2 regions of the Vibrio tubiashii ATCC 19109 genome follow, and region 2 is predicted to be linked to the other one. Evidence: predicted binding sites of a transcription regulator. Region 2 holds the regulator's gene; the other holds the start of a gene.

Region 1 (5,825 bases), 770 kb from region 2:
GGTGAAATGCTTGATGAGCTGCGTAGTCAGGTATTTGATGACCGTGTGTATGCCTTTACCCCGCGTGGTGATGTGGTCGACCTACCAATGGGAGCAACACCACTCGATTTTGCTTACCACATTCACTCTGAAGTCGGTCACCGCTGTATTGGGGCCAAGGTCGCTGGGCGCATTGTTCCGTTTACCCACAAACTGGCAATGGGTGATCAAGTTGAGATCATCACCTCTAAAGAGCCCAATCCATCTCGCGATTGGCTAAATCCTTCGATGGGCTTTGTGACTTCAGGTCGAGCACGCGCGAAAATCAATGCGTGGTTCCGTAAACAAAGCCGCGAGAAAAACGTCGAAGCTGGGCGCGATATTCTCGAAGTAGAATTGCAGAAAATTGGTGCAACTTTAAAAGACGCCGAGCAGTATGCGTTGAAGCGCTTTAATGTCAACAGTACTGATGAGCTGTACGTTGGCATCGGAAGCGGTGATTTACGTATCAACCAAGTGATCAACCACATCAATGCCTTGGTCAATAAGCCAACCGCAGAAGAAGAAGATCAGCAAGCACTTGAGAAGCTTCAAGAGGCAGAAAGCAAAGCACCAGCGCAAAGTCGTCCAAAGAAAGATGCCGTTGTGGTGGAAGGGGTCGATAACTTAATGACCCACCTTGCCCGTTGTTGTCAGCCGATCCCAGGTGATGAGATCGCAGGTTACATCACACAGGGGCGCGGTATTTCAGTACACCGGGCAGACTGTGAGCAGCTTGAAGAACTGCGTCATCATGCACCAGAGCGTATTATCGATACGGTGTGGGGCAGTGGCTTTGTTGGCTCTTACATCTTAACCGTTCGCGTTGAAGCGATGGAACGCGGTGGGCTGCTTAAAGACATCACGACTTTGTTTGCTAACGAGAAGATCAAAGTGACCAGTATGAAGAGTCGCGTTGATTATCGTACTCAAATGTCGATCATGGACTTTGACTTGGAAGTGACCAACGTTGAGATTCTGCAGCGCGTTTCTAAACGAGTGGAACAGATTAAAGATGTTATGTCGGTCAAGCGCCTAGGCTAATTTTTACGTTGTATTTGGCTTTCTAGCGGCGTTAGTTGCACTTATATCGCTCCATCACATAGGCAAGCTATGCTCAGGAGTCTCATAAGTTTACTGCCTTGCTAGAATAACCAACTACTTAGTAAAAAAACAAACATCGTCATTCCCTATAGAGTGGGACGAACGTGATAGGGAATCTCTTCAAGTGATTAGATACTCCCAACTTGTTCAGTTTCATTCGTGAGGATGACAGATAAAAATGAAAGGTGAGTGGTTTGTACTGCTCACCTTTTTATTTGAATGAAAGTTCTTTAGACAGAAGATTTAAAGGAAGAAGGAATATGAGTCACCCGATTGAACAGTTAGAACAGATTATGGCGCAGCTTCGTGACCCAGAAAGTGGTTGTCCTTGGGATCTAAAACAAAGTTTCGACACTATTGTTCCTCACACCATTGAAGAGACCTATGAAGTTGTTGATGCGATTCAAAATCGCGATTGGTCAAACCTAAAAGAAGAGCTTGGGGATCTGCTCTTTCAAGTTATCTTCTACAGTCAACTGGCTAAAGAGCAGCAGCTGTTTGATTTCTCGGAAGTGGTTGAAACCGTCAATGAGAAGCTGACTCGTCGTCATCCGCATGTTTTCTCTGATGTCGAGTTTGAGTCAGATGAGCAGATCAATGCCAACTGGGAAGCAGAAAAAGCAAAAGAAAAAGCTCAAGTAGGCAAAAAAGAACAAAGTATTCTAGACTCAATACCAAATTCTCTACCTGCGTTATCTCGTGCCACAAAGATGCAAAAGAAATGCGCTAAATATGGTTTTGATTGGGACTCGCTTGGCCCGGTAGTCGGTAAGGTTCAGGAAGAGATTGAAGAGGTAATGGAAGAGGCACTGCAAGTCGCTCCTGATGAAGAAAAAATTGAACTTGAGCTCGGAGACCTGCTGTTTGCAACGGTCAACTTATCGCGTCATTTAGGAAAAGACCCAGAGGTCGCGCTGAGTAAAGCCAACCTAAAGTTTGCTAAACGATTTAAAGGTGTCGAAGCCATGGTCGCAGAGCAAGGCAAACAGCTAACAGATTACGATTTAGATCAGTTAGATGCGTTTTGGGACAGAGTAAAAGCGCTAGAAGTAGATAAAGGTAGTGGCAACTAATCCGTTACTCGAATTTGATTTGAAGCAAAAAATAAAAAATTGCAGTGTGATAGATTTCACGTTGTGGCGGTTAAGGGCTTCTGGTATATTTATATCCCGTCCAGAAGAAATCCATTTTCCCTCATTCAACCAATTTCAGGTTAAACATGACGACAAATTACATTTTTGTTACTGGCGGGGTTGTATCCTCTCTAGGTAAAGGTATTGCAGCAGCATCGCTTGCAGCTATTTTAGAAGCTCGTGGTCTTAAAGTGACTATGATGAAGCTTGACCCTTACATCAACGTTGATCCAGGCACGATGAGCCCGACTCAACACGGTGAGGTGTTCGTCACTGAAGATGGCGCTGAAACTGACCTAGACCTTGGTCACTACGAGCGTTTCATCCGCACCAAAATGACTAAGCGTAACAACTTCACTGCAGGTCGTGTTTACTCAGACGTTCTAGCTAAAGAGCGTCGTGGTGATTACCTAGGTGCAACAATTCAGGTTATCCCTCACATCACTAACTCTATCAAAGACCGCGTAATCGCAGGTTCTGAAGGTCATGATGTTGCTATCGTTGAAGTGGGCGGTACGGTAGGTGATATCGAGTCTCTGCCATTTATGGAAGCTATTCGTCAGCTAGCAGTAGAGCTAGGCCGTGAACGCGCAATGTTCATGCACCTAACTCTAGTTCCTTACCTAGCAGCAGCGGGCGAAGTGAAAACTAAACCGACTCAGCACTCTGTAAAAGAGCTGCTTTCTATCGGTATCCAGCCAGATATTCTTGTTTGTCGCTCTGATCGCATGATCCCAGCGAATGAACGTAAGAAGATCGCTCTTTTCTGTAACGTACAAGAGAAAGCGGTTATCTCTATGAAGGACGTAGATTCAATCTACAAGATCCCTCAACTAATCAAATCTCAAGGTTTAGACGACCTAGTATGTTCTCGTTTCGGTATTACTGCTCCTGAAGCAGATCTGTCAGAATGGGAACAGGTAATCTACGAAGAAGCGAACCCAACGGGTGAAGTGACTATCGGTATGGTTGGTAAGTACATCGAACTACCAGATGCTTACAAATCAGTAAACGAAGCACTTAAGCACGCAGGTCTTAAGAACCGTCTAAGCGTTAAGATTAAGTACGTTGATTCACAAGACGTAGAAAGCAAAGGTAATGAAGCGCTAGAAGGTCTAGACGCTATCTTAGTACCAGGTGGCTTCGGTGACCGTGGCGTAGAAGGTAAGATCCTTGCGGCTAAATACGCTCGTGAAAACAAAGTACCTTACCTAGGTATTTGTCTAGGTATGCAAGTGGCACTGATCGAATACGCGCGCAACGTTGCGGGTATGGAAGGTGCACACTCAACAGAATTTAATAAAGAGACTAAATACCCTGTAGTTGGTCTGATTACTGAGTGGGTAGACGGCGAAGGTAACGTTGAAGAGCGTACTGAGAAGTCTGACCTAGGCGGTACAATGCGTCTTGGTTCACAGCTATGTCACCTTGAGAAAGGGACGAAAGCGCGTGAACTATACGGTAGCGCGACAATCCACGAACGTCACCGTCACCGTTACGAAGTGAACAACAACCTACGTCCACAGATTGAAAAAGCAGGCCTGAAAGTTTCTGGTCTATCTGCTGACAAGAAACTGGTTGAAGTAATTGAGAACCCAGCTCACCCATGGTTTGTAGCGGCTCAATTCCACCCAGAGTTCACTTCAACACCTCGCGATGGTCACCCACTGTTTGCAGGTTTCGTGAAAGCGGCTGGTGAATACCAACGCGACGAATTAGAGAAGTAAAGGATACGGGCAGTAGCGTTAGTAGTGCTGCTGCCCTTAATTTTGACATTATATATTCAACGAGAAGGAAACATTCAATGTCTAAGATCGTTAAAGTTCTAGGTCGTGAAATCATCGATTCACGTGGTAACCCAACTGTAGAAGCTGAAGTACACCTAGAAGGCGGTTTCGTAGGTATGGCTGCTGCTCCATCTGGCGCATCAACTGGTTCACGTGAAGCTCTTGAGCTACGTGACGGCGACAAAGCTCGTTTCCTAGGTAAAGGTGTTCTTAAAGCTGTTGAAGCTGTAAACGGCGAAATCGCTGAAGCTCTAGTTGGTAAAGACGCTAAAGACCAAGCTGCAATCGACGCAGTAATGATCGAGCTAGACGGTACTGAAAACAAATCTAAGTTTGGTGCTAACGCAATCCTAGCTGTTTCTCTAGCTAACGCTAAAGCTGCTGCAGCGGCTAAAGGCATGCCTCTATACGAGCACATTGCAGAACTAAACGGTACTGCAGGTCAGTTCTCTATGCCTCTACCAATGATGAACATCATCAACGGTGGTGAGCACGCAGACAACAACGTTGACATCCAAGAGTTCATGATCCAACCAGTTGGTGCTAAGACTCTTAAAGAAGGTCTACGTATCGGTGCTGAAGTATTCCACAACCTAGCTAAAGTTCTTAAGTCTAAAGGCTACAGCACTGCAGTTGGTGACGAAGGTGGTTTCGCTCCTAACCTTAAGTCTAACGCTGAAGCTCTAGAAGTTATCGCAGAAGCTGTTGCTGCTGCAGGTTACGAACTAGGTAAAGACGTAACTCTAGCTATGGACTGTGCTGCATCTGAGTTCTTCGACAAAGAAGCAGGCATCTACAACATGAAGGGCGAAGGTAAAACTTTCTCTTCTGAAGAGTTCAACCACTACCTAGCTGAGCTAGCTAACCAGTTCCCAATCGTTTCTATCGAAGACGGTCTAGACGAGTCTGATTGGGCTGGCTTCAAGCACCAAACTGAACTACTAGGTGACAAGCTTCAACTAGTAGGTGACGACCTATTCGTTACTAACACTAAGATCCTTGCTGAAGGTATCGAGAAAGGCGTAGCTAACTCTATCCTTATCAAGTTCAACCAAATCGGTTCTCTAACTGAGACTCTAGCTGCAATCAAGATGGCTAAAGATGCAGGTTACACAGCAGTAATCTCTCACCGTTCTGGCGAAACTGAAGATGCAACTATCGCTGACCTAGCAGTAGGTACAGCTGCAGGTCAAATCAAGACTGGTTCTATGAGCCGTTCTGACCGTGTTGCTAAGTACAACCAGCTAATCCGTATCGAAGAAGCTCTAGGCGCTAAAGCTCCTTACAACGGTCTTAAAGAAGTTAAAGGTCAGTAATTCATAGCAATTTGCTGAATTATTCGCTTTAAAGCTTTCGAAGCGCTCCACTTAGGTGGGGCGCTTTTTTTATGGGAGATGAGAACGGGCTTCGCCCTATAGAACACTTCGTTTCGGGAAAACGGGATCGGGCTGCGCCCTGCTAGAAAACTGAGTTGCTCTCTCAATAATAGAGCAGTAATTTAGTTCTCCAGTTCTCCAGTTCTCCAGTTCTCCAGTTCTCCAGTTCTCCAGTTCTCCAGTTCTCCAGTTCTCCAGTTCTCCAGTTCTCCAGTTCTCTAGCCCTTTATCGCCTCAACCCGACGCTTTTCCATTTCTTCTTTTATTCCCGCGCCCTTAAACCCATCTTTGATAATGTCTTGCACATTCACAGCTAAAGCCGCTTGGTAAGCTTGCTCAAAGAGAGCTTTTTGCGGGTAGTCGATATCTTCAAACCCAGTGCGCCCACGGCTATCGGCCATACAGCA
Region 2 (5,825 bases):
TAGAAAATCTCATTCGGGAATTTGTCCTGCGTGAAGGGACTGACTACGGGGATGTCGAGATCTCGCTGCAAAACAAAATCGACCAGATACGTACCCAGTTGGAATCAGGGGAAGCGGTTGTTGTCTTCTCAGAACTGCACGAAACCGTCGATATTCAACTCAAACGAAAGTTTTAGTACTTTAGCGCATCGCATACAGTGACTGACCACTAAAGCGTGCTATAGTGGTTTTCGTTTAAAGGATTAGATTACGACAAGGTTTGTCATGTCAGCAAAACACCCGATTATTGCGGTCACTGGTTCCTCTGGAGCTGGTACCACAACGACTTCTGAAGCTTTCCGCAAGATGTTCAATATGATGGACGTCAAACCCGCTTGGGTTGAAGGCGATAGCTTCCACCGCTTTACGCGCCCTGAAATGGATGTCGAAATCCGAAAGGCACGTGAGCAGGGTCGCCATATCAGTTACTTTGGCCCTCAGGCGAACGACTTCAATGGACTTGAAGAGTTCTTCCGCAAGTACGGTCAAGAAGGCGTCGGTCAAATCCGCCGTTACCTGCATACTTTCGATGAAGCGGTTCCATACAACCAAATGCCAGGCACCTTTACGCCTTGGCAAGATCTGCCAGAAAACTCCGACGTCCTGTTTTATGAAGGTCTGCATGGCGGTGTTGTCGATGGCGAGGTTAACGTATCACAGCATGTTGATTTTCTGATTGGCATGGTGCCTATCGTGAACCTTGAATGGATTCAGAAATTCGTTCGTGATACCCGCGATCGTGGTCACTCGCGTGAAGCGGTGATGGACTCTATCGTCCGCTCCATGGATGACTACCTGAACTACATTACCCCCCAATTTTCTCGTACTCATATTAACTTTCAGCGTGTCCCTACCGTCGACACATCTAACCCGCTTAACGCCAAAGGCATTCCGAGTTTAGATGAGAGTTTTGTTGTTATTCGATTACGAGGCATTAAAAACGTAGATTACCCATATCTACTGGCAATGATTGATGGGGCATTTATGTCGCGTCATAACACGATTGTTGTCCCTGGCGGTAAGATGAGTTTTGCCATGGAGCTAATCGTTAAACCGATACTTCAACAGCTCATCGAAACGGGCAAAATTGGTTAATACCCTCAGCTAGAACACGATTACTTTTCATACCGTGATCATGTGCACAGTTTTGCGTACTAAAACCCCAGTTGTACCCGATTAAAATCAAGAAATCGTTTTCGAAAAAGGATACTATTTCTTACCGAAACACAAGTTGGCTTGCAGCATTTGTAAAGTGCTCTTATCCTAGTAGGTCTTGATTAAGGCTTAGCTAAAATATGGAAAGCGGCAAGCGTACCCTGCAGAGGAAGTGAGATATTATGGTTCTAGGTAAACCTCAAACCGACCCAACATTAGAGTGGTTTCTTTCACATTGTCATATTCATAAGTACCCTTCAAAAAGCACGCTAATTCACGCGGGCGAGAAAGCTGAAACTTTGTACTACATCGTAAAAGGTTCAGTAGCGGTTCTTATTAAAGACGAAGAAGGTAAGGAAATGATCCTTTCTTACCTAAACCAAGGTGACTTTATCGGTGAACTTGGTCTATTCGAAGAAGACCAAGAGCGTACAGCATGGGTTCGTGCTAAATCTCCTTGTGAAGTTGCGGAAATCTCATTTAAGAAATTCCGTCAGCTTATCCAAGTAAACCCAGACATCCTAATGCGCTTATCTGCGCAAATGGCAAGCCGCCTACAAGTGACTAGCCAAAAAGTAGGTGACCTAGCATTCCTAGACGTAACTGGCCGTATTGCTCAAACGCTACTAAACCTAGCGAAGCAACCAGATGCGATGACTCACCCAGATGGCATGCAGATTAAGATCACTCGTCAAGAAATCGGTCAAATCGTTGGCTGTTCTCGTGAGACAGTAGGTCGTATCTTAAAGATGCTAGAAGAGCAGAACCTAATTTCTGCACACGGTAAAACTATCGTGGTTTACGGTACTCGTTAATTTCGATTAACCGCTAAAATTTTAAAAGCCACCAATGGAGACATTGGTGGCTTTTTGTTTATATCGGATTATCGGATGCGAGAATCGGGAACGCAGTGCTACGGAACGGACTTCGTCCTTCTAGAACACCTTTCCACATCCGAGATCAAACTCTCTCGAAGCGCAGCGTTCCCGCATCTCTAGGGCGCAGCCCGTTCTCAGCTCTTCCTAGCCGTTAGTACTCTCGAAGATCTTGTCAGCAGAAGCTGCGACAAATCCTGGATAAAGTTCACCGTTGCTCATTGGGTAGCGCTTAGCAAACTCGTAGAAACCGCCAGGGATAATCTCTGTACCTTCGGTGAAGGTTACCACAACTTTATCCGCCATCGTTGAAGATTGCTCTAGCAGCACATCAGGAGACCCCTTCACTTCGCCACCAAACTCATTGATGGTAAAGCCGGAATCGCGTAGGTGGTCATTGACGCCTTTCACTTCTTCAAATGCATTGAGCTGATTGACGCTAACAGTAAAGTGGTTGGCGCCGTAACCATGCGCTGCCAGCCAAGAAGCGTACTCACTTTCTTTAGCTAACGTCTGGAAGTCAGCAAAGCTAATGTCCCACAAACGACCGCCATACAAGAACTCATGACCTTTTAGCTTGCTGGTGTCCAATTGCTCGACAAGCTTAGCGACAATAGCTTGTAGCTCGGCTGAACACTCTTCAACCTTCAATTCACTGATGAACACTTTTGGCTGTTTTGTGTCCGGGTGCTCATAATGTTTGGCAACAAGCTTTTTGCTTTCAAACACATAGTCACCGCATGGCTTGTAGCCTACGTCTAAGAATGGTTGTGCAAGGGTCGCAATGCCCAGAGGTTCTACATTGAAAGTGCGCAGAGCAATGTGGTCATTGATCAGCGCTTCGTCTTCTTGCAGAAGTTGGTGGACTTGTTCAGCAGAGGGACATAAGCGTTGAATATAGTCATTCCATAACTGTTGGAATAAAACATCTGGCGTCATAACGCCTCCTTGTAGGGGTGGTTTACGTAAATGGAGTATGAGTTGTTATCTGTTTAATTATAAAAAAGGCCATCTAACCAAATGTGTCCAGAAAGTTTGATCAGATAGCCTTCAGCCTGTGACGTTTCAAAAGCCTCCCGGCTCGGGGAGGCGAGAAGGGAATTCCCTAAAATTTATCGTTTTTTATAGTTCAACACCTGGGCTTAGCGTTGCAGGAAGAAGTGTTTCTCCTCCTTCCATCGAAGCCATAGGGTAAGCACAGTAATCTGCTGCGTAGTAAGCACTTGGGCGTAAGTTACCTGACGCGCCCGGGCCACCAAATGGCGCATCACCACTTGCACCAGTTAACTGGCGATTGCGGTTTACGATGCCAGCACGAATATGGTCGACAAAGTATTCCCACTCACCATCGTCAGTAGAAACTAAGCCTGCTGATAGACCAAAGCGAGTATCGTTGGCTAACTCAACCGCTTTCTCTAGACCTTGATAACGCACCACTTGTAGTAGTGGGCCGAAGTACTCTTCATCTGGTAGCTCAGCAATCGCGGTAACATCAATAATGCCAGGTGTTACAAATGCAGCTTCTCCGGCTTTAGCTTCAATTAAGCTCTCGCCACCTAACTTTTGTAGATTTGCTTGAGCAGCAAGAATAAAATCAGCAGCCGCTTTAGAGATCTGAGGGCCCATAAATGGTGCTGGCTCAGCAAATGGCTGATCGACACGAATCTTATTGGTTGCTGCCACTAGCTTGCTGACCAGTAAGTCACCTTTGTCACCAACTGGAACATACAAACGGCGAGCACAAGTACAACGTTGACCCGCGCTGATAAACGCTGATTGAATGATGGTGTAGACGGTCGCGTCCAACTCTCCGTAATTTTCAGAGATCACCATTGGGTTGTTACCACCCATTTCTAGCGCGAGCATCTTACCCGGTTGGCCGGCAAACTGCTTATGCAGGATATGACCTGTATTCGCGCTACCTGTGAATAGCACGCCATCTAAGCCTTTAGAATCAGCCAGTGCGATACCGGTTTCTTTAGCACCTTGCACTAGGTTGATCACCCCTTTCGGCAGACCAACTTGATCCCACAGTTTCATGGCAAACTCACCGGTTAGCGGTGTTTGCTCTGACGGCTTAAATACCACGGTATTACCTGCCAGTAGCGCAGGAACGATATGACCGTTTGGTAGGTGCCCAGGGAAGTTATATGGGCCAAACACCGCCATGACACCTAATGGGCGATGACGAAGGACGATTTGGTTCCCTGCTGCTTCACGTTGAGCTTCACCGGTGCGGTCATGGTAAGCTCGAATTGAAATTGCAATCTTACCTGCCATTGCCGCAGCTTCAGTACGCGTTTCCCAAATTGGCTTACCGGTTTCTTTAGCGATAATTTCTGCGATTTGTTCGCTGTTCTCTTTTACCTTTTCAGCAAAAGCGAGAACGATCGCTTCACGCTCAGCAAAGCTTAGTTTTTTCCAGCCAACGAATGCACTGCGTGCCGCTGACACCGCTTGCTCAACTTGCTGCGGTGTTGCGCTGTCGCCCTGCCAGATAACTTCGTTGTTGTATGGGCTTTGTGAGTTCATCGACTCACCTTGACCTGCAACCCATTCGCCAGCAATCCAATGTGTCATAGCTTGTTCCTTCACATTTTCCTTAATACAAAGCTCTATTGAGCCAACATGCGAACGAATTCGCCTTCGTTAACTTTGAGGGCATTAGCCACTTCAGGAGACAAAATCACTGAATCTGAAGCCTGATCGTAAGCCGCTTTCGCCGCAGTTGCGCGAAAGTCTTCAAACGACGTGTTTGAGATCAAGTAGTTTTGAGAACTGGTGTGTTCCGCGATAGTGACTTTTGCTCTAAATGAGTGACGGACCGACTCGATATTGCGTACATCACACTCAACCGTTGGGCCGCCATCAAAGATGTCGACGTAGTTACGACACGTAAAGCCTTCTTTTTCTAGCAGGCGTAACGCTGGCTTAGTGTTTTCATGCACTTGACCAATCACCGCTTGAGCCTCTTTGCTCAGTAGGTTGATGTAAATTGGCAGCTTAGGCATAAGGTCAGCAATAAAGCCTTTCTTGCCGATACCAGTGAGGTAATCAGCCATAGTGAAATCAATCGAGAAGAAATGCTCTTGTAGCCATTGCCAAAATGGTGAGTTACCTTCTTCATCTGATACACCGCGCATCTCAGCAAAGACCGTTTTCGAGAATCTTTCCGGATGCTCTGCCATCATTAGAAAACGACACTTCGACATCAAGCGGCCATTCAAGCCCTGACGGAAAGAAGGTCTTAAGAACAGAGTACAAATTTCACTACAACCAGTGTAGTTGTTACCGAATGTCAGTAGCTTAACCACGTTATTCACACCCAGTTTTGGCGATGAGTGAACGACGGTACTGATATGGTAAGAGTAAAAAGGCACATCCCAACCAATGGAGGCTTCAATCCCGGTACAACCAGCGACTTCGCCAGTCTCATTATCAAAGCCAACCATGAGATAGCCTTCATCACCCGGCTCGTTTACGTCCGGCTTGGTAAAACTATATTCTGAATGGGTAATGCGATTGGTTAACAGTTCTTCGTTAACCGGTAGAGATGTGAATCCGTGACCCGATTCCACTGCGCATGTATGCAGCGCATCGTAATCCGACATTGCGATAGGGCGAACAACCAGCATCAAAACTCCCTCCTGATGTAGTGAGCGCTAGTACTCATTGGTTATCGTTTTTTACTTTCACTTTTGTCATTCCCTACAGTAAGGAACGATCGTGATAGGGAATCTCTCAACACGATGCAAG

Evidence for each region. The regulator CRP, encoded in region 2, controls carbon source genes, mostly activating them, when cyclic AMP is high. The targets are predictions, from matches to a motif close to TGTGANNNNNNTCACA.
Region 1: IX91_RS12515 (CTP synthase) is a predicted target of CRP. The motif match lies at 2,241-2,256, and genes of this name have one in related genera.

What each region holds. Positions count from the first base shown of each region.
Region 1 covers NZ_CP009354.1:2,751,870-2,757,694, reverse strand. The annotation lists gene relA (GTP diphosphokinase) at 1-1,062, shown strand, start outside; gene mazG (nucleoside triphosphate pyrophosphohydrolase) at 1,383-2,195, shown strand; gene IX91_RS12515 (CTP synthase) at 2,342-3,982, shown strand; gene eno (phosphopyruvate hydratase) at 4,060-5,358, shown strand; gene IX91_RS12505 (multifunctional CCA addition/repair protein) at 5,637-5,825, opposite strand, start outside.
Region 2 covers NZ_CP009354.1:229,082-234,906, reverse strand. The annotation lists gene IX91_RS01070 (YheU family protein) at 1-176, shown strand, start outside; gene IX91_RS01065 (phosphoribulokinase) at 265-1,134, shown strand; gene crp (cAMP-activated global transcriptional regulator CRP) at 1,377-2,009, shown strand; gene IX91_RS01055 (DUF1338 domain-containing protein) at 2,217-3,008, opposite strand; gene astD (succinylglutamate-semialdehyde dehydrogenase) at 3,192-4,649, opposite strand; gene astA (arginine N-succinyltransferase) at 4,685-5,704, opposite strand.